Regions from separate parts of the Arthrobacter sp. C152 genome, predicted to be linked through region 1. Evidence: riboswitches for the same ligand, from Rfam matches in the RefSeq annotation. Region 1 holds a riboswitch; each other region holds the start of a gene.
The links. Region 1 has a riboswitch for S-adenosylmethionine ahead of metX (homoserine O-acetyltransferase MetX). Riboswitches for the same ligand answer to the same signal wherever they lie in the genome.
Positions count from the first base shown of each region.

Region 2: it holds a riboswitch for S-adenosylmethionine, as region 1 does, so the genes downstream of both, ACYSM9_RS05480 (DUF1737 domain-containing protein) here and metX (homoserine O-acetyltransferase MetX) in region 1, are expected to answer to the same signal.
Region 3: it holds a riboswitch for S-adenosylmethionine, as region 1 does, so the genes downstream of both, ACYSM9_RS07175 (aminotransferase class V-fold PLP-dependent enzyme) here and metX (homoserine O-acetyltransferase MetX) in region 1, are expected to answer to the same signal.

Region 1 covers NZ_JBTZSU010000001.1:236,762-243,684, forward strand. The annotation lists gene ACYSM9_RS00955 (HNH endonuclease signature motif containing protein) at 1-15, opposite strand, end outside; gene ACYSM9_RS00960 (VOC family protein) at 302-940, opposite strand; gene ACYSM9_RS00965 (S8 family serine peptidase) at 1,053-3,059, opposite strand; SAM riboswitch class IV at 3,292-3,407, shown strand; gene ACYSM9_RS00970 (bifunctional o-acetylhomoserine/o-acetylserine sulfhydrylase) at 3,451-4,776, shown strand; SAM riboswitch class IV at 4,861-4,976, shown strand; gene metX (homoserine O-acetyltransferase MetX) at 4,989-6,104, shown strand; gene ACYSM9_RS00980 (MFS transporter) at 6,283-6,923, shown strand, end outside.
Region 2 covers NZ_JBTZSU010000005.1:145,381-152,303, forward strand. The annotation lists gene ACYSM9_RS05460 (pyridoxamine 5'-phosphate oxidase family protein) at 1-241, shown strand, start outside; gene ACYSM9_RS05465 (TetR/AcrR family transcriptional regulator C-terminal domain-containing protein) at 249-959, opposite strand; gene ACYSM9_RS05470 (hypothetical protein) at 1,185-1,439, shown strand; gene opgC (OpgC domain-containing protein) at 1,459-3,939, opposite strand; SAM riboswitch class IV at 4,109-4,224, shown strand; gene ACYSM9_RS05480 (DUF1737 domain-containing protein) at 4,238-4,513, shown strand; gene ACYSM9_RS05485 (rhodanese-like domain-containing protein) at 4,510-4,920, shown strand; gene ACYSM9_RS05490 (O-succinylhomoserine sulfhydrylase) at 4,921-6,129, shown strand; gene ACYSM9_RS05495 (hypothetical protein) at 6,238-6,864, shown strand; gene ACYSM9_RS05500 (glutamate--cysteine ligase 2) at 6,861-6,923, opposite strand, start outside.
Region 3 covers NZ_JBTZSU010000007.1:76,612-83,534, forward strand. The annotation lists gene ACYSM9_RS07150 (sigma-70 family RNA polymerase sigma factor) at 1-455, opposite strand, end outside; gene ACYSM9_RS07155 (DoxX family protein) at 666-1,214, shown strand; gene aroA (3-phosphoshikimate 1-carboxyvinyltransferase) at 1,221-2,600, shown strand; gene rsgA (ribosome small subunit-dependent GTPase A) at 2,584-3,699, shown strand; gene hisN (histidinol-phosphatase) at 3,749-4,561, shown strand; SAM riboswitch class IV at 4,714-4,827, shown strand; gene ACYSM9_RS07175 (aminotransferase class V-fold PLP-dependent enzyme) at 4,865-6,286, shown strand; gene ACYSM9_RS07180 (class I SAM-dependent methyltransferase) at 6,373-6,923, shown strand, end outside.

The DNA.
Region 1 (6,923 bases):
CCTGCTGATTCCCATACGAACATCATCCAACGAGGGTGTGACATTCAGACCTGGATCGCGCGCCCGCCGCAGTTCACTGCTGCCAACGGGCCTTGGGGAACCTCACCGGAAAATCAGCTGCGCCACCGTGAAAAGCGCGCGGCACTTTCCCGCATGCCGCCGTCGTACCGATCGCTTAAATGAATTCGGCAGCCATGTGGTGGTGACGCCGTTGTCACCACCACATGGCTGCCGAAGCCGGTCCAGGCACAAGCCCGGTTACCCCACCACCCTGAGAAGCGGAGAGGGGCTGGCTGGAGGGTCAGATGGTGACTGCCCCGTTAGCGGTTTCGAATGTCACGGACATGATCCCGGGAGTGCCGTGCGGAGCAACCCAGTCCACTGCCACGTCTTCGAGCGGCCGCTCGACGGGCTCGCCCAGCCATTCGGTAACGCGTTCCGCGGAACCGGCGATGGTCAGGGAGCTCATCTTGACATTGCTCTGGTAGGCGTTGGACGGGTGCAGGGACGGGTCGCCCTCCCACTTGAGCATGTAGGGAACCTGCGGATCGGCGATCAGGCCCAGGATGCCGATTTGCTTCCACACCAGTTCGCGGCCGTCCGGGAACTTGCGGTTGCCGTTGACCGCGGCCCGGCCCAGGCGCTCCTCGAACGGGGCGAGGTCGTCAACTTCGACGCACCAGCCCATCCAGCCGCCGCCGGCTGCCGAACGGGCACGCACTGCCTGTCCGAACGGGGCCTTGTCCGAGGCGGGGTGGTCCAGGACCTCCACAACTTCAAGGTATTTGTGCCCGGCGAGCGGGATGATCATATTCCGGGTTCCGAACCGGGGGTGGACCCCGCCCTTCACTGCCTCAACGCCGAGGGCAGATGAAATACGTTCGGTAGTGGCCGCGAGGCCATCGTGTTCACAGGCGTAAGAGACGTGATCCATGCGCATGCCAACATCTTGGCACTTTGTGATCGGGCTCTCAGCTAAGGGTACCCTTACTGGATTCACGTCCCTTGGCATCGCCGCATTTTCCGGAGCCGAGGCAACCTTTTGTTCCACGTCAGGCGTACGCGATCGACACGCTTCCCGAACGCCAGGTGATCCGTCCGCCCTGGAAGTCTTGTGCATACCCCCCGCCACCGGCGGCGTATTCCCCCGTGGTCGGATAGCCGAGGCGGCCACCCTCCGAGCCCTGGCCGACCCAGGCGGACCTGATGCCACCGGTGACGATGCGCGCACCCGAAGCGGGGGACCACACCACTTCGCCGCCCTGGAAGTACTGCTTCGCACCGCCTCCCACGAGACCGCCTATTTCGTCGGTAGTGGGGTAGCCGAGGCCGCTGGCCGGGCCGCCTGCGTTGTCCCAGGTGGCGCCGATGCCGCCCTTGGTGATGTGTGAGCCGGTGGCGGCGTTCCAGGAGATCTTGCCGTATTGGAAGCCCTGCATGACGCCGCCGGGTATCGGGGCATATTCATCGGTGGTGGGGTAGCCGAGGCCGCTGAGGGGGCCGCCTGCGTTGTCCCAGGTGGCGCCGATGCCGCCCTTGGTGATGCGGGATCCGGTGGCGGCGTTCCACGAGATCTTGCCGAACTGGAAGTTTTGCATCACGCCGCCGGGCATGGGTGAGTATTCGTCCGAGGTGGGGTAGCCCAGGTCGCCGTCCTGCGCGCCGCTGCCCTTCCAGGTGGTGTTGATGCCGTTGACGACGGCGAACGCACCCGTGCCGGGCAGGTAGGTGATGATTCCGTGCTCGAACTCCTGGTAGGAGCCCCCAAACCGCTGGTTCGTTACCTCGTTGGCGATGGGAAGCCCAACGATGCCGGACACTTCGGCGTACTTATCCCCGATGGGACCCTGCACCGGGTAGGTGCCCTTGTTTGCCGCCGGCGGCACCACGTGCAGCAGACGGTTCGGTGTTCCGGAACTGGCATTGGAGATCGTTCCTGTGACGGACGAGGAATTCAGTGCCGCAGCAACCTGTGACGGGGTCAGCGACGGGTTCTGGGACAGCAGCAGCGCCGCCGCGCCTGCCACGTGCGGGGTGGCCATGGACGTCCCGCTCAGTGACGCAGTAGCCGTTGACGAGGTGTACCAGGTGGAGGTGATGCCCACGCCCGGTGCGTACAGATCCACGCAACTGCCGAAGTTGGAGAAGCTTGCCTGCCGGTCCGAGGAATCGCTCGCAGCGACAGTGACGGCCGCGGGGACGCGGGACGGGGAGGTGGTGCACGCATCGACGGCGCTGTTGCCGGCGGCGATAATCGCGGGGATGCCGTCACCGATCACCGACTGCACCGCAGCGTCGAGCGTATTGCTGGCCGGGCCGCCGATGCTGAGGTTCACCACAGCCGGTGTTCCGTCGCGGTGGTTGGCCGCCACCCAGTCCAGGCCCGCAATCACGTCCGAGTAGAGGCCGGTACCGTCGCAGGCCAGTGCCCGTACGGGAATGAGGGTGGCGGACTTTGCCATGCCGTAGACAGAGCCGCCGATGGTTCCGGCAACATGGGTCCCGTGGCCGTTGCAGTCGCTGGTCCCCAGCCCGTCATTCTTGGCGGTCCACCCCGCTGCCACCCGGCCGCCGAAGTCGGTGTGCGATGCCAGGATGCCGGTGTCCACCACGTAGACGCTGACGCCCTGCCCGGAGGCGGGAGGCGTGTAGGTTCCGGACAGTGGAAGGGACAGCTGGTCGGTCCGGTCCAGGCCCCAGGGCGCGTTCCGCTCCGTGTCGGAAACCGCGACGACGTAGTCAGGTTCCACGGCCACGGCACGTCCGGAGCGGGTCAGGGCGGCGGCCTGTGCCGGGGTCGCCTCGATGGCTGCGCCCTGCAGGGCCGCTTCGAAGGTGCGGGCGACGCCGATTCCCTGGGCGCGAAGGTTCCTCGCCTCGGCTGCAACATCCGCTCCGGGCGCAAACCGGACGAGGTAACGCCCGGATTCGCTTGCGCCGGGGGTGGCGGGTGCGGCCGATGCCGGGGGAGCGGCCACGAACCCGGCCGCCAGGACGGCAAGGCCAACAGTGAAAGATGGCAGGACGGCGCGAAGAGCCTGGCGCAACGACTGGGGCAACGGAATTCCGATCCTTCTGTGTTTTGGAGAACTGTTTTGTGGAGCTTTCCCGGATCGAATGTAGCGGAGAGGGCAGGGCCGAAAGCCGAACCTCGGGCAATCCTGCGGGTTCCCTGTGGAACTTTGGCCAACTGCGCGCCGGGACTACGCAAACCCTGAACGCCCGGCCACAAAAGTCATAACCGGTCACAATGCTGTTCCCGGCCACCACGCTGTTCCTACACTGGGCCCAGGTCATGAGCGCCAGCACCAAGCCCCGGCTCGCTGGCCGGCAACCCTCCATCCGCGGTGGGGTGCCCCGGGTGAGGACCTGGCTGTCCGGCAACGGCCGGACGGCAAGCGCGGCCCGAGGTGCTCCCAGCATGCCGGGCCCATGTTTAAGGAGCCTTGAATGTCCAACGGATGGTCCTTCGAAACCCGCCAGATCCACGCCGGCCAGGAAGCCGACAGCGCCACGGGCGCCCGCGCGCTTCCGATCTACCAGACAACGTCCTTCGTCTTCCCCACGGCAGAAAGCGCCGCCAACCGGTTCGCCCTGGCGGAACTGGCACCCATCTACACGCGGATCGGCAACCCCACCCAGGACGCCGTGGAGCAGCGCATCGCCAGCCTCGAAGGCGGCCTCGCAGCCCTCCTGCTGAGTTCCGGGCAGGCGGCCGAAACCTTCGCCGTCCTGAACATCGCGGAGGCCGGCGACCACATCGTGGCCAGCCCCAGTCTCTACGGCGGCACCTACAACCTGTTTGCCCACACCCTGAAGAAGTTCGGCATCTCCGTGACCTTCGTGGCGGACCCGGACAACCTGGACCAGTGGCGCGAGGCCGTGCAGCCGAACACCAAGCTCTTCTTCGGTGAGGTGGTCTCCAACCCCCGCCAGGATGTCCTGGACATCGAGGGTGTTTCCGGGGTGGCGCACCAGGCGGGGGTCCCCCTGATCGTGGACAACACCCTGTCCACCCCCTACCTGATCCGTCCTTTGGAGTGGGGAGCGGACATCGTGATCCACTCAGCCACGAAATACCTCGGCGGCCACGGTTCTGCGATCGCAGGCGTCATCGTCGACTCCGGCAGGTTCGACTTCGGCAAGGACCCGGAGAGGTTCCCCGGCTTCAACACCCCGGACCCCACCTACAACGGGCTGGTCTACGCCCGCGACCTCGGTGCCGGCGGCGCCCTCGGGGCGAACCTTTCCTACATTCTCAAGGCCCGGGTCCAGCTGCTGCGCGACCTGGGTTCGGCGGTGTCGCCCTTCAACGCCTTCCTGATTTCCCAGGGCCTGGAGACGCTGAGCCTGCGAGTGGAGCGCCACGTTGCCAACGCCACCGAGGTGGCGCGCTGGCTGGAAGGAAGGGACGACGTCGAATCCGTCGCCTACGCGGGGCTTCCCTCCAGCCCCTGGTACGAGCGTGGCCGCGCGTACGGTCCCAAGGGGACCGGCGCCGTCGTTGCCTTCAACCTCGCCGGCGGCGCCGACGCCGGGAAACGCTTCGTGGACGCCCTGGAACTGCACTCCCATGTGGCCAACATCGGTGACGTACGCTCGCTGGTGATTCACCCGGCGTCGACCACCCACAGCCAGCTCTCCCCGGAGCAGCAGGCCGTTGCCGGCGTGACTCCCGGGCTGGTCCGCCTCTCCGTGGGCCTGGAGCACATCGACGACATCATTGCCGACCTGGAGGCTGGCTTCCGGGCGGCCAAGGGTGCGGCCGGCGCCTAGCGAACAACCGGCAGGCAAGCCGGGAAGGTCACAACCAGTCACACTCTTGGCCCGGAGCGGGGGGTATTTCGTACACTCGAACCAGGTCATGAGTGCCAGTGACAGCCCCGGCTTGCTGGCCGGCAACCCTCCTTCCGCGGTGGGGTGCCCCGGGTGAAGACCTGGCCTGCCGGTCAGACGACGGCGGGCAAGCGCGTAGAAGAGGTCTTGCCATGACGGTTACCGTCGCCCGTACCACCATCCCCGAACACGGAATTGTCCGCTACGCCTCCATCGGGGGCCTGGAGCTGGAGGCCGGCGGCTACCTGCCGGACGTCACTCTGGCCTACGAAACCTGGGGCACGCTGAACGCTGACGGCAGCAACGCGGTCCTGATCGAGCACGCCCTGACCGGCAGCACCCACGTGACCCGGGGCGACACCGACGAAGAAGGCTGGTGGGAGCAGCTCGCCGGGCCGGGCGCCCCCGTGGACACCGACAAGTTCTTCGTGGTCTCCATCAACATCGTGGGCGGTTGCTACGGCTCAACCGGTCCCTCCTCAACTGCACCCGACGGGCGTCCCTGGGGCTCACGCTTCCCGCTGGTGACCCTGCGGGACAGCACCGTTGCCGAAACCAGGCTGGCGGACCACCTGGGGATCGGCAGCTGGTATGCCGTCCTCGGTGGCTCCATGGGCGGCGCCCGCGCCCTGGAATGGGCGGTCAGCTACCCCGAACGGGTGCAGCGGTGCGCAGTCATTTCCGTTGGCGCGGCCAGCACGGCCGAGCAGATCGCATTCGCCCAGGCGCAGACCCTCGCCATCCGGCAGGACCCCAACTTCAACGGCGGCGACTACTACGGCGGCCCGGCCCCGGAGGACGGCCTCGCCCTGGCCAGGCGGATCGCCCACATCACCTACCGGTCGGCGGCGGAACTCGAAGGCCGGTTCGGCCGGGAAGCCCAGGCGCCCGAGTCGCCGTTGCAGGGCGAAGTGCTGGCCGCGCGGGGCCGCTACCAGGTGGAAAGCTACCTGGACCACCAGGGCAACAAGCTTGTCCGGCGCTTCGACGCCAACAGCTACATCGCACTCACCGAGGCGCTGATGAGCCACGACGTCTGCCGGGGACGCGGGCCCTTGGCCGAGACGCTCGCCGGCTCCACCGCGCGGTTCTTCATCGCGGCCGTCGATTCGGACCGGCTCTACTTCCCGTCCCAGTCACGGGAACTGGCCCAGGCGCTGCCGGGCGAGGTGGACGTCCATGTCATCCAGGCCCCGATCGGCCATGACGGGTTCCTGACCGAGATCGGGCAACTCGGGCACCAGCTGCGGAGCACTTTCCTGGTCTGACCTGGCCGCGGGATCCCCGCCCCATGTGCATTTATGCAGATGCCTTCTGCACTATTTGGCGTTGAGGTTGCGCCGCGGGCAGACCATACTCGACAAATCCGGCATTCGTGGTGTGCATCACACCCGGCTGCCTTCGACTGGTCCCCGTGGCGTCGACGACGACGCCGAAGGAGTTCGCATGAGTACGGAAAGCTCCGCCGCAAGGCGCACAGAGGAAACCGACGTCAAGGCCTCAGGCCTGAAAAAGGTGGTGACGGCCTCCATGGCCGGAACCGTGGTGGAATGGTACGAATTCTTCCTCTACGCATCGGCCGCCACCCTGGTCTTCGGGAAGGCCTTCTTCCCCAACGCCGGCACGGAACTGGACGGCATCATTGCCGCCTTCCTCACCTACGCCGTAGGCTTCGTGGCCCGCCCCATCGGCGGCATCGTCTTTGGCCATTTCGGCGACAAGTTCGGCCGCAAGCAGTTGCTGCAGCTGAGCATCATCCTGGTGGGTGTTTCCACCTTCCTCATGGGCTGCCTGCCAACCTTCCAGCAGATCGGTTACTGGGCACCCGCGCTCCTGGTCTTCCTCCGGTTTGCCCAGGGATTTGCCGTCGGCGGAGAGTGGGGCGGCGCCGTCCTCCTGGTAGCTGAGCACAGCCCCAGCAAGTCCCGCGGGTTCTGGGCCAGTTGGCCGCAGTCTGCCGTGCCGCTGGGCAACCTGCTGGCCACGGCCGTCCTCTTCATCCTGTCCTCCACGCTGACCCAGGACGCGTTCCTCGGGTGGGGCTGGCGCGTGGCGTTCTGGCTCTCCGCGGTGATCGTCCTGATCGG
Region 2 (6,923 bases), on a different contig from region 1:
CTACGATCCCGCCACCGAACTCGCATGGAGCGTGGTGGTACGCGGCGACACCGAAATCCTCGAGGACCAGGCGGACAGGGACGCGGTGGACAGCCTGGGGCTGGAGCCGTGGCAGCCCGGGGAGAAGGCCAACTACGTCCGGCTGAACGCCAGGGCCCTGACAGGCCGGCGGTTCAAGGTGAACCGTCCCGACGTCTGGAAGACCCGGCTGCAGGACCGGCGGAGGGCATCGTTCGAGTAGCCCTTCCTCAGGCGCCGGAACCGGCTGCCTGCCCTGAAAGCTGCGCCTCCAGCCCGGACAGCAGGATGGTGAGCCCCTGGTCCAGCTCAGCCTCGCCGTCGTATTCCGCTAGCGACGGCGCCAGCGCGCGGAGCCGGGGAAACTCCTTGGCGGGAAGCCGGTGGAGCCCCAGCCGCAGCAGCGCCTCGTTTTCTTCCGGGTCCACCACGAACTCCTGCAGTTCGTTGAGGATGTGGCCGTACAGGAAACCATAAAAGGCGCGGTAGACGTGCAGCGCGTCAGCGGGCCGGAATCCGGCCGCCACCAGCAGCGACAGGATGTGTTCCAGCGGCCTGAGCGTGCCCAGCGGACGAAGGCCCAGGGGGGTGGACAGCGGCCTGGTCACCAGCAGCGGCACCACATTGGGATGCTTCAGGGCCAGCAGGCGCAGGCCATGGGCGATGGTGCGCAGTCGGGCTTTCCAGTCGGCATCATCGGCGGTAACGCTGAGCTGTCCGAGGACCAGTTCCGCGACCCCGTCCAGCAGTGCGGCGCGGTTTTCCGCGTAGCGGTAAAGGCTCATCGGATCCCGGCCCAGTTCCTGGCCGAGGCGGCGCATGGTGAGGGCGTCCAGGCCCTCGGCATCCACGAGTTCCAGGGCCTTGGCGAGCACGATCCCCCTGCTGAGTGGCCTTTTGGCTCCGGCCGGAGCCAAGCCGGGATTTTTTGGGGCAACCATGCATTTTCCTGTACTCGATGGCGCGCGTACCGGGGAGTAGGTCGCTTGCCGGATCTGTAGTCTACGCGTAAAGTCTACAGTGTAGAAACAGTGGTGTGAGCACTGATGCATCACCCAATCTTCGGGGACGATGCCCCTACACCATCCTTTGCCCCCGTGCAGGGCATCGAGGTTCGCTGCTGTAGCCTCACGGCGGCACCACGCACCTAGCGAAGGGAAGCCGTCATGGCGCATTCGCAGTTCGACCTGTTTCTCCAGGAAGCCATCTACTTCGACCAGGCATCTGAATCCACCCTTGACCGGGACCGGTTCTTCGGCCTCTACATGAGTTGGTGCTTCATCAACCAGCACGTTCCTGGGCCCGAATCCAGTTTCTGGGCGGCCATGAAGGACAAGATCCCGGACGGCCGCAAAGGCCTGCGGATGACCGGCCCGGCGGCTGCCGACTACATCGTCACCTCATATCCCGAGCTGGTCTAAGCCCGCGGTCCGCCCCGGCTCACGTGGGGATGATCCGGAACAGGAACCTGGTACGGACCATCACCCACAGCAACCCCAGGACCGCCACGTAGGCCGCGGTATTGAGGAGGATGCTGCCCTGCTGCAGGGCCGGGATGTTGGCGACGACGGCGATCAGCACCACGTGCATGATGAACACGTACAGGGTGGCCCGGCCCAGCGGAATCAGGAACCATCCCAGGGCCCGCTGCACCGGCGTCCAGTACGCGCTGAGGAAGGCGTAGGCGGCCACCACCAGGACAAAGACATTCAGCAGGCGGCCCGGAGCCAGGTACGTGCGGGCGAAGAGTGAATCGTACATGGACCGGTAGGCCGCGTCCGGCAACAGGGCCAGCCGGACATCGTAGCTGTTGGCCAGGTAGGGGTTGCCCCAGGACAGGAAGGCCAGCGCGAAGGCGGCCACGGTGCAGGCAGCCACCACCCAGGTGTGCGCCTGCAGCCAGGCCAGGATGCTGCGCCGGTGGTAGCCCGCCACGAGGCCGATGACGAACAGCACCTGCCACACCAGCAACGGGAAGGAGTCCTCGAACTGCGAGGGAAGGATCCGGAACCGGGTGGCGGCGCCCACGGCGTACACCAGGAGCGTGGCAGCCAGCACCCAGACCGCCTTGCCGCGGTTGAGCGCCGCGAGGATCAGGGGGCTTGCCAGCAGGAGCACCACATACAGGCCCATGACGTTGAACTGCCATGGCCCGAACTGCAGGAGCAGGATGGCCGGCAGCACCTGGGGCGGCACCGGGAACTGGAACAGCGATTCCATCCCCTGGTAAAGGTTGTAGGTGCGGCCGGCACCGGTGTGCCCCGCGCCGCCTGTCCCCTGGTCCACGAATGTGGTGAGAGCCGCGGCGTTGAAGACCGGCAGCAGCGAGAGCAGGAAGACGCCGACCAGCACAGCCAGCGCCGTCAGGTACAGCTTGCCGGCCCGGCGCGACGTCAGGTCCACCACCGTGCCGAAATCCTCCCGGGCCTTGGGCCCGTACACCATGCCCACCACCAGCCCGGAGAAAAGGACGAAAAGCTCGGCGCCGGAAACGAAGCCCACCGCCTCCTGCGTCAGCAACTGGAACAGTGAAGCCATGCCGAGGTGGTTGACCACCACGAACACGATCGCCATGCCCCGCAGCAGGTCCACCCGGGAGTCCCTCGCGGACGGGTCCCGGTAGCTCCACGCCGTCGCCGCGCCGATCCGGCGCGGAATCTGCCAGAGTGCTGCCAGGAGGATGGCCATGGCAGCGGCAACCGTCCAGACGGCGGCCCCGCCGAGGGTGTTGGCGCGGACATAGGCTTCCGCCGGAGCCACCGCGTTGACCGGCCCGGTCACCATGGGGGACGCCTTCAGCCTCGCCAGCGCGGCTTTGGCGATGTCCGGGCTCCCGGTGAGCAGCCAGTTGATGCTGGCCACACCCGTGTCCCGGGTGCTGGTCCGTTCGTCCCACACCACAGCCGCGGTTTTGGGAAAAGCAGATGACGTGGCGGTTCCCACGGCCTGGTCCCACCAGCCCACCTTGATGTCGGCCTCCGGCGCGCCGCCGGTGGAAGGGCTGTAGAAGGCCGCGGTCTGCAGCAGGAACGGCTTGTTCCGGCCGGCCGCGTACGTGCCGTAGAAGTTTTCGCCGCCGGACCCGGTCAGCATCTCCTGGAGCTCGCCGGCACGGGGAGCGGTGTTGACGGCGGCCCCGCCGGCGGTGTCGTCGTGGAATGCGGTCAGTCCCACCCAGTCCACGGCGTCGTCGCCTGGATAGTACGGAGCGTAGGCGGCGTCGGAGCCGTTCCAGGTGCCGTCGCCGTTGGTGTCCAGCAGCGCAAAGCCGTCGCTCCCCGGTTGCGGTGCGCTGCGGCTGCGGTCAAAGGGGTAGCCCGTGCCCAGGTAAGGCGCCCACACCATGGTGACCTTGCCGCCGTCGGACGCCCTGAACGCTCCGGCGACGGCCTGGAACGCCTGCCGGTACGCGGCCGGTTGCTGGCCCCAGGCAACCCAGCTGGTATTCATGTCCGGGGCGAACCGGACCAGCAAGTGGCCGTTGAAGCCCGCCGCCTGGTCCCGTACTTCGGCGGCGAAGGCGTCAGCTTCCGCAGCGCCGATCGTGTCCAGCGGAACGCTTGGCTTTACGGTCAACATGGCGTTGGCTCCCTTGCCGGCCGTCTGCCGCAGGAAGCCATCGATGTCGTTCCGCCCGGAGTCGCGGAACGGGATGGCGATGTCGTGCCCGAAGACGGCCGGCACCGCACCCAGCCGGTCCGCGAAGCCCGCGGCGGTGTCTTCGCCCCATTCCAGCGTGGCCCCAAGCCAGGGCTTGCCCTCCTCCGGCGCGGCCGGTCCAACGCCCTCCGCGGCGCGGGCCGTCCCCGCAGGTGCCAGCACAGCCAGGACGGCCATCAGCAGCACGGCAAGGAGTGCTCCTGCCGGACGAAGCCGGGCCACGGTGGTCCCGCGGTGGCGATAGGACGTGAATGCTCGCATGCTGGCAAGACCCCCCGGTACTCATGCTGTGGACGCGGGGCGTTGGTCCCCGGTACGAACTTTATCGGTCCGGGGCCCGGCGGCGGGCAGGGGCGCGGCCGGCGCTCAATTACGGAACATGACGACGGCGGCAATGCGGCTCCGCGCGTCAGATGTTACGTTTCTGGGGAGTAATGAGTACCGGCGCTAAGCCCTGACTGGCCGGTCGGCAACCCTCCCTTTCGCGGCGGGGTGCCTCAGGTGAATACTCGGCATATCGACCGATTCGAGCTGCAAGCGTGAGAGAAGGAGATCCGTCGTGTCTGACGCACCTGCCCCTGAGGACAAGCTGTCCTACCGCCTGATTACTGGCCCGGACGACCGATCGTTCTGTGAGCGGATCTCCGCGGCCCTGGATGAAGGCTACGTGCTGCACGGCAGCCCGGCCGCCACCTTCAACGGCAGCAGCGTCATTGTCGCCCAGGCAGTGGTCCTGCCGGCCGCCATCGCCTCCGCCGACGCCGCGGTTGCCACCGCAGTGGACCAGCTCGACGGCGACTTTGAGGGCGAGTTCGACGGCGAGGGCCACGCATGAGCTACGCAGGAGACCTCACACCGCAGGAAGCCTGGGCCAAGCTCGAGCAGGGCGCCATCCTGGTGGACGTCCGCACCGAAGGTGAATGGGCGCACATCGGCATCCCGGATACCAAGGCGACGGACAATGATCCGCTCTTCATCCAGTGGACCTTCCCCGGCGGCATCCCCAACCCCGACTTCGTCAAGGACCTCAAGGAGCAGGCACCCGAGGACCCCACCGCGGAACTGGTGTTCCTGTGCCGGTCCGGCCAGCGCTCCATCGCCGCCGCCGTTGCAGCGACCCAGGCCGGCTTCACGTCCTACAACGTGCTGGAGGGCTTCGAGGGGGAGCCTGACCGCTACGGCGAACGGACCGTCAACGGCTGGAAGAACCGCGGCCTGCCCACCAACCTCGGAAAGAACTAAGTGACCTTCAACCCAGACGCCTCCGGCTGGAGCGCAGACACCCAGGCCGTCCGCGGCGGACTCGACCGCACCAACTTCCAGGAAACGTCCGAGGCCATCTTCCTCAACTCCGGGTTCGTGTACGAGTCCGCGGCAGCCGCCGAACGCGCGTTCACCGGCGAGGATGAGCGGTTCGTCTACTCCCGTTACGGCAACCCGTCCGTCGCCACCTTCCAGGAACGGCTCCGCCTGCTCGAAGGCACCGAAGCATGCTTTGCGACGGCGTCGGGCATGTCCGCCGTCTTCACCGCCCTGGGTGCCCTGCTGGCTGCCGGCGACCGCGTCGTCGCCGCCCGGTCCCTGTTCGGTTCCTGCTTCGTGATCCTGAACGAAATCCTCCCCCGCTGGGGCGTGGAAACCGTCTTTGTGGACGGCCCGGACCTGGACCAGTGGCGCGAGGCCCTGTCCAAACCCACCGCCGCCGTCTTCTTCGAATCCCCGTCCAATCCTATGCAGGAAATCGTGGACATCGCGGCCGTCAGCGAGCTGGCGCACGCCGCCGGAGCCAAGGTTGTGGCCGACAACGTCTTCGCCACCCCCCTGCTGCAGCGCTGCGGCGACCTCGGCGCCGACGTCATTGTCTACTCCGGCACCAAGCACATCGACGGCCAGGGCCGGGTGATGGGCGGCGCCATCCTGGGCACCAAGGCGTTCATCGACGGCCCCGTGAAGCAGCTGATGCGCCACACCGGCCCCGCGTTGTCCGCGTTCAACGCCTGGGTGCTGACCAAGGGCCTGGAAACCATGAGCCTGCGCGTCAGCCACTCCTCCGCCACCGCGCTGCGGCTGGCCGAGTGGCTGGAGGAGCAGCCCGCGGTGAGCTGGGTGAAGTACCCGCTCCTGAAGTCCCACCCGCAGTACTCGCTGGCGGCGAAGCAGATGAGTGCCGGCGGCACGGTCCTCACCCTGGAACTGGCCCCTTCCGCGGGCCGTTCGGCGAAGGACGCCGCGTTCGCGCTGCTGGACGGGCTGCGGATCATCGACATCTCCAACAACCTTGGCGATTCCAAGTCTCTGATCACGCATCCGGCCACCACCACGCACCGGGCGATGGGTCCCGAGGGCCGCGCTGCCATCGGCCTGGGCGACGGCGTGGTCCGCCTCTCGGTGGGCCTCGAGGACGCGGACGACCTCATCCGCGACCTGGAGCAGGCGCTCAAGCAGGTCTAGTTTCCGCACACTTTCTTCGTTTTCGACGCGGAACGTCATTGTCGCCGCCAAAATAAGGGCTGCGACAAGGAATCTGCGCGGCGAAAATGTTTATGAAGGAGGCGGGCCATGTCCCAGTCAAAACCATATGCCAGGGCGGGAGCGGTCAGCATCGCGGCGGGCGCGTGCTGGCTGCTGGGAATCGCCATGGTCGGCAACGTCCACTCCACCAGGAGCGCAGAGCAGCGGCTGGCCATGCTCGAACGCCACCGCGGCCTGTGGACCCTGGGGCAGTTCCTCGCGGCGGCGGGAACGGCTGCCGCGCCCATGGGTTTCCTGCGGCTTGCCCGGCAACTGCGGCAGGAAAACCACGGCGCAGACCATGAAGCGGAGCGTGTACGGGCCCGGAATCTCGCGGCCGCCGCTGCCGCCGCCCTGCTGGCGGGCAGCCCCTTGTTCGTCTGGGCGCTGGCCAACCGTGCCGCGGACATCGAGAAGTTCGCCTACCGAAGGGGCGCAGCGTGGCCCTTCCTGACGTACTCAGGCCTCCAAACCTGCGGCGTCGGCCTGCTGGGCGCGGCGCTGCAGTCCTCACCCCTCAAAGGCAGGACCTCCCTGGGTGCGGCCGCCAGTGCGCCGCTCTTCGCCGGCATCCTCGTGCGCTACAAGGACATCCCCCCGTTCGTGTTCTACCTGGTGGAGATCGCCGTCGGCGTCAGGCTCCTGCGCTTCACCACAGCCGCCCGGGAAGCCTAGGACTGCCGCACCCTCAGCAGTTCCGGCGCGCCTTCCACCTCTGCGAGGTCCAGCGCGCC
Region 3 (6,923 bases), on a different contig from region 1:
ATGTAGGTGTTGGTCAGGATCCGGTAGAGCCAGGCCTTGAGGTTGGTTCCAGGCTTGTACTGGTGGAAAGCCGAAAAGGCCTTGGTGTAGGCCTCCTGCACCAGGTCCTCGGCGTCGGACGGGTTCCGCGCCATGCGCATGGCGGCCGAATAGAGCTGGTCCACGTACTGCATGGCGTCGCGTTCAAAGCGCTGGCGGCGCTGCTCCACGGTTTCGGCCGACACATCGACTGCGGCGTCTTCGGTTCCGGGTTCAGCCTGCGGGGAACCGGAACCAGCCTGCGCGGCCTGCTCCGGCACGGCGTCTGCCGCGCCCTTCACTTCGCCGGAGGAAGCCTCATACATGGCCGCAACGGCCGGATCCAGGGTGCTCATTGCCTTCAAGTCTACTGTCAGGCTTCGGGCCGGGGGCGTGCCGTACTCCGGGGGCTCGCCGGCGAGGGCCGCCGCGGCCACCGGGCCTGACCGCCGGGTCCGGTCAAAAACCGTTCCGTCCAACACCTGCCCCAAGGCCCAACTCCGCTCTGTTTCCGGTGAATAATGTTGGGCCCCCAATGCTTGGACCCAGTCTCCATAACCCCGTTCCGCAGGCAAATATTCCCCAAAAGTGCAAGACTAGGACGGACTCCGCCGCCTGATGCGGTTCGTCCATCCGGGAGGAAAGCCATGTCCTTTGTCCGCACGCTCGCACGGCCCATGCTGGCCTCAAGTTTTGTCCTTGCCGGACTGGATAAGCTCAAGAACTCAGACGACACCGCGCAGCAGCTCTCACCCCTGCTGCGCAAGGCTGCTGCGGCCCTGCCCTTCCAGGCGGACGAAAAAACCCTTGCCCGCGTCATCGGCGGAACCCAGGTGGGAGCCGGCGTCCTGTTCGGCCTCGGCAAGTTCTCCCGGTTCTCAGCCACCCTGCTGACCGTGGTTTCGCTCCTGAACACCTTCGTCGAATGGCGCAGCGCCGACATCAGCAGCAAGGAAGCCCGCGAGACCCGCCGGAACCAACTGCTCAAGAACCTGTCGCTGAGCGGGGGCGCCCTGCTCGCGTCCGTTGACACCGCCGGCAAGCCGGGCCTGGCCTGGCGCGCCGAACACCTCGCCGCCGACGCCCGCCGGAACGCCTCGCACCTGGCCGCCGACGCCCGCCGGACCACCAACAAGAAGCTGCACAAGGCAGACAAAGCCGTGCGCCGCGCCGTCGAGCACGCTACGGGAGCATAAGGACGAATGACCGCAGCAGCTGCCGACACGGCCGGATCCGCCATGCCCGCTGAGCACTGGCCCGCCCCGTTTGCGTCCCGCCCGGTTAATGCCACCGTGACGGTGCCCGGGTCCAAGTCCCTGACCAACAGATACCTGGTGCTGGCCGCCTTGGCCGACGGCCCCTCGCGCCTCCGCGCGCCCCTGCACTCCAGGGACTCGGCCCTGATGATCGACGCGCTCCGGCGGTTGGGTGCCACCATCACGGAGGTGCCCGGCGATGGCGCGTTCGGCCCGGACCTGGAGGTTGTCCCGCTGCCTGCGGCAGCGGAAGAATCACTGGCCCGGATCGACTGCGGGCTCGCGGGAACGGTAATGCGGTTCGTGCCGCCGCTGGCGGCGCTCCGCAGCGGCGCCAGCGTGTTCGACGGCGACCCGCACGCCCGCAAGCGTCCCATGGGAACCATCATCGAAGCGCTCAAGGCCCTCGGTGTCGGCGTCTCCGCCGAGGACGGCAGCACGCCGGCGTCGCTGCCGTTCGTCGTGGAGGGCACCGGCACGGTGCGCGGCGGCCACTTGGTGATCGATGCCAGCGCTTCCTCCCAGTTCGTCTCGGCGCTCCTCCTGGTGGGTGCCCGCTTCGAAGAGGGCCTGCACCTTGAGCATGTTGGCAAGCCCGTGCCGAGCCTGGACCACATCACCATGACAGTCGCCGTCCTCCGGGGCGCCGGCGTCTCCGTTGACGATTCCGTCCCCAACCACTGGGTGGTGGCGCCCGGGCCCATCCGCGCCTTCGACCAGCGGATCGAACAGGACCTGTCCAATGCGGGCCCCTTCCTCGCCGCAGCCCTGGCGTCCCGTGGCACGGTCCGGATCCCGAACTGGCCGCAGGAAACCCAGCAGGTGGGAGATTTGTGGCGCAGCATCCTGGCCACGATGGGAGCCACCGTCACCCTCGCGGACGGAGTCCTGACCGTCACCGGCGGCCCGGAAATCAAGGGCGGCGACTTCGCCGATACCAGCGAACTTGCCCCCACCGTGGCGGCGCTGTGCGCCTTGGCGGCCGGACCCTCCCGGCTGAGCGGCATTGCGCACCTGCGGGGCCACGAAACGGACCGGCTCGCAGCACTGGTGGCTGAAATCAACAGGCTCGGCGGCGACGCCGAGGAAACCAGCGACGGCCTGGTGATCCGGCCCGCCCGGCTGCACGCCGGCGTCGTCCGCAGCTACGCGGACCACCGCATGGCCACCGCCGGGGCGATCCTGGGCCTGGCCGTGGAGGGCGTCCAGGTGGAGGACATCGCCACCACGTCGAAGACCATGCCGGACTTCCCGCAGCTCTGGGCGGCGATGCTTGCCCAGGACACCGCCGGACCGGAGGAGCCCAGCGGTGGCCCGGCGCACTGATTCCTGGGACGAATCCGACGTCCGGATCCGGCCCAATAAAAAGGGCTCCCGGCCACGCACCAAAGACCGGCCCAGCCATGACGACGCCGTCACCGGCCGCATCATCACCGTGGACCGGGGCAGGTACACGGCCGTGGTGGGCGAGGATTCGGACAACGAACGCGTGGTCATCGCCGCGCGGGCACGTGAGCTTCGGCGCTCCCCCGTGGTGGCCGGCGACTTCGTCTCGCTCGTGGGGGACGTTTCAGGCGCCCCCGACACCCTGGCCCGGCTGGTGAAGATCCAGGACCGGCGCACCCTCCTGCGCCGGAGCGCCGATGACACCGACCCCGTGGAGCGGGCCGTGGTAGCCAACGCGGACCAACTGGTCATCGTGGTGGCGGCCGCCAACCCGGAGCCCCGCACCGGATTCATCGACCGGGCCCTGGTGGCAGCCTACGACGCCGGGATCGAGCCAATCCTGCTCGTGACCAAGGCGGACGTCCGCGACCCCGCGGAGCTGCTTTCCAACTACACGCACCTGGACCTCCCGGTAATCATCAGCCGCACCGCGGACGCGCAGGCCTCCGGCATCGACGCCCGCTCCGACGACGGCCTCTCGGCCCGGCTGGACCGCACCGCGGTGGCGGAGCTGCGGGCCCACCTCGACGGCAGGGTCACCGTCATGCTGGGGCACTCCGGCGTCGGCAAGTCCACCATGGTGAACGCACTGACCGGAGCCGAACGGGCCACCGGCGGTGTCAACGCCGTCACCGGACGCGGGCGGCACACGTCGTCGTCCGCCCTGGCCCTCCGGCTGGCCGACGCCCCGGCCGGCAGCTGGATCATCGACACCCCAGGCATCCGCTCCTTCGGCCTGGCGCACGTGGACCCGGACCGGATCCTGCGGTCCTTTCCGGACCTCTCCCCCGGCATTGAAAACTGCGAGCGCGGCTGCAAGCACACCGCCACGGCCGTGGACTGCGGATTGGATGAATGGGTGGGCGGCGGCCACGCCGGCCCCACCGGCCCCGCACGGCTGGCGTCCCTGCGCCGGCTGCTCGGCACGGACCCGAGAATGGAAGCACAGGAAACCAAGGAACTCGGCAGCGTCAACTGACGCAGCCGAAGGTCCCGGCAGATGCCGGGACAGACGGTAGTTTGGAACCATGATCCAACCCGCCTCCACCTACAACGACGACCTGCGCCTGGCCCACGTCCTGGCCGACTCCGTGGACGACCAGACCATGAGCCGCTTCAAGGCCCTGGACCTCCACGTCGAGACCAAGCCGGACCTGACGCCGGTCACCGACGCGGACAAGGCCGCAGAGGAAGCCATCCGCGGCCAGCTGTCCCGTTCACGCCCGCGCGACGCCGTCCTCGGCGAGGAGTTCGGCAGCACCGGCCACGGCTCGCGGCGGTGGATCATCGACCCCATCGATGGAACCAAGAACTTTGTCCGCGGCGTCCCGGTGTGGGCCACCCTCATTGCGCTGGTGGACGAGGGCGAACCGGTGGTAGGCGTGGTCAGCGCGCCGGCACTCGGCAAGCGCTGGTGGGCTGCGAAGGGAATGGGGGCCTACATGGGCCGCTCCCTGGCGGCCGCCACCCGGCTGCGTGTCTCCGACGTGTCCCGCCTCGCTGACGCTTCGCTGTCCTATTCCAGCCTCAGCGGCTGGAAGGAACGGGGAAACCTCGATGACTTCCTCGGCCTGACCGAGGACGTGTGGCGCACCCGCGCCTACGGCGACTTCTGGTCCTACTGCATGGTGGCCGAAGGCTCCGTGGACATTGCCTGCGAACCGGAGCTGAACCTTTACGACATGGCGGCGCTGGTGCCCATCGTCGTGGAGGCGGGCGGCCGTTTCACCTCCCTGGAAGGGGAGGACGGCCCGTTCGGCGGCAACGCCCTGGCCACGAACTCCATCCTGCATTCCGAAGTCCTGCGGCGGCTGAACCCGGGCCTGGACGACCTCCTCTGACAAAGCCCGCGCACGCAGCGCGGCCGAAGATTACGACGCCGGGCGCCTCCTTTTGGGGCGGCCGGCATCGTTTTCTTCGGCTTGCGTAACAAAAGCCTTAACAATTGCCCCGGCTTCAGTCCGGGCCGCCCGATGTTCTACGCTTTTATCCAGGTCACGAGTGCCAGCGCAAAACCCCGGTTTGCTGGCCGGCAACCCTCCATTCGCGGTGGGGTGCCCCGGGTGACGACCAGGCCGGTCCGGAGCGGATGCGGCAAGCGCGGATTCCTGTGATGTCAGGGTCCTGATTCAAGTGAGGTCTCTGTGACAACTGCCACCGTCTCCCCCAGCACTGCCACCGCCGACACTGCGGCCGCCTTCGATGCCCGCCAGGCCGCTGCCGGCCACCCGCTCGCCGCGGTCACCGGCGCCGAAATCCAGGCTCCCCTGATTACCGGCGGGCATGTCAGGTACGCCAACCTCGACTACGGCGCATCCGCCCCGGCCCTGTCCCTGGTCTCCGCGTACCTGAACGAAGTCCTGCCCTACTACGCGAGCGTCCACCGCGGGGCCGGCTACGCCTCCCAGATCAGCACGTCGGTGTACGAGAACGCACGCAGCATCGTCCGCGACTTTGTGGGCGGCCGCCCCGGCGACTCCGTCATCTTCACCCGCAACACCACCGATTCCCTCAACCTGCTGGCAGGCTGCCTGCCCGTCACCGACGGCCGTCCCGCAGGTGAGGTTCTCTACCTGGACATCGAGCACCACGCGAACCTGCTGCCGTGGCAGGGCGTGCCGCACCGCAGTATCGTCGCCGCCGACACCATCGCGGGCACCGTCGAGGCCGTACGCGCCGAGCTTGAACAGGGCGGCGTCAGCCTCCTGGCGGTCACCGGCGCCTCCAACGTCACCGGCGAAATCCTGCCCATCAGGGCCCTGGCCGCGCTGGCCCACGAGCACGGCGCACGGATCGTGGTGGACGCGGCCCAGCTCGCCCCGCACCGCCGGGTCGACATCAGCGCCGACGACATCGACTACCTCGCCTTCTCCGGCCACAAGCTGTACGCGCCCTTCGGCGCCGGTGTCCTGGTGGGACGCCCCGACTGGCTCGACGCCGGCACCCCGCACCTCGCCGGCGGCGGTGCGGTCAAGGAAGCAAGGCTCGACGGCGTCAGCTGGGCCACCGGCCCGGCCCGCCACGAGGGGGGCTCACCGAACGTGCTCGGTGCCGCCACCCTTGCCCGCGCCACCCGGGTCATCGCCGGACTGGACCAGGACCGCTGGCACGCCCACGAATCCGCCATCCGGTCCTTCCTGGTGGAGGGCCTGCAGGACATCGAGGGCGTCACGGTCCACCAGATCTTCAAGGACACCAACCCGGACACGGACACCATCGGCGTGGTCAACTTCTCCGTGGAGGGCTACGACGCCGGCCTCGTCGCCGCCTACCTCTCGGCCGAACACGGCGTGGGCCTGCGCGACGGGCGCTTCTGCGCGCACCCACTGCTGAAGCGGCTGGGGCTGCCGTCCGGCTCCCTGCGCGCCAGCTTCGGCGTCGGGTCACGGCTGGAGGACGCCGAGCGCCTCCTCGCCGGCATCCGCACCCTGCGCAGCACGGGGCTGGGCTGGGACTACGTGGTGGATGCGGGCCGCTGGGTTCCGGCCAACGACTTCCGCACCTACCCGCACTGGGCACCCAACACTCCCGGCACGGCCGGCGCCGCACCCTGCACCGAGGACTAAGCCCGGTTGGGGGTGGCCCCACGCCCTTGCCCGCCATGCGGTAGATTCGAAATGTATCCACTGGCAGCAGGTGAAGGAGGCCACGCGTGGTCCGGGGTGGTCCCAAACTCGATCACGGGCGGCGGCAGGAGCTCGGGCAGAGCTTCCAGGACGGCGGCAGGCACTACCAGCGGGTCCGGCCGGGATACCCTGCCGAATCAGCCGAATGGCTGGTGCCCGCCACCGCCCGCCAGGCCCTGGACGCAGGCGCGGGCACCGGAAAGTTCACCGCCTTGCTGCTGGCCATGGGGCTGGAGGTAACGGCCCTCGACCCTTCCGCGGACATGCTCGCCCAACTGAAGGCCCACTGCCCCGCCGCCACGGCCGTGGTGGGGACTGCCGAGGCGACCGGCCTGCCCGCGGCGGCCTTCGACGTCGTCACCGTTGCCCAGGCCTGGCACTGGTGCGACCCGCTGGCCGCGAGCACCGAACTCGCCCGGGTCCTGCGCCCGCAGGGGACACTCGGCCTGGTCTGGAACCAGCTGGACACCTCGGTACCCTGGGTCCACCGACTGTCCCGCATCATGCACGCCGGGGATGTGTACCGCCCCGGCCACAAGCCTGTGGTCGGACCGGAATTCCACCGGCTCGAAGGGCA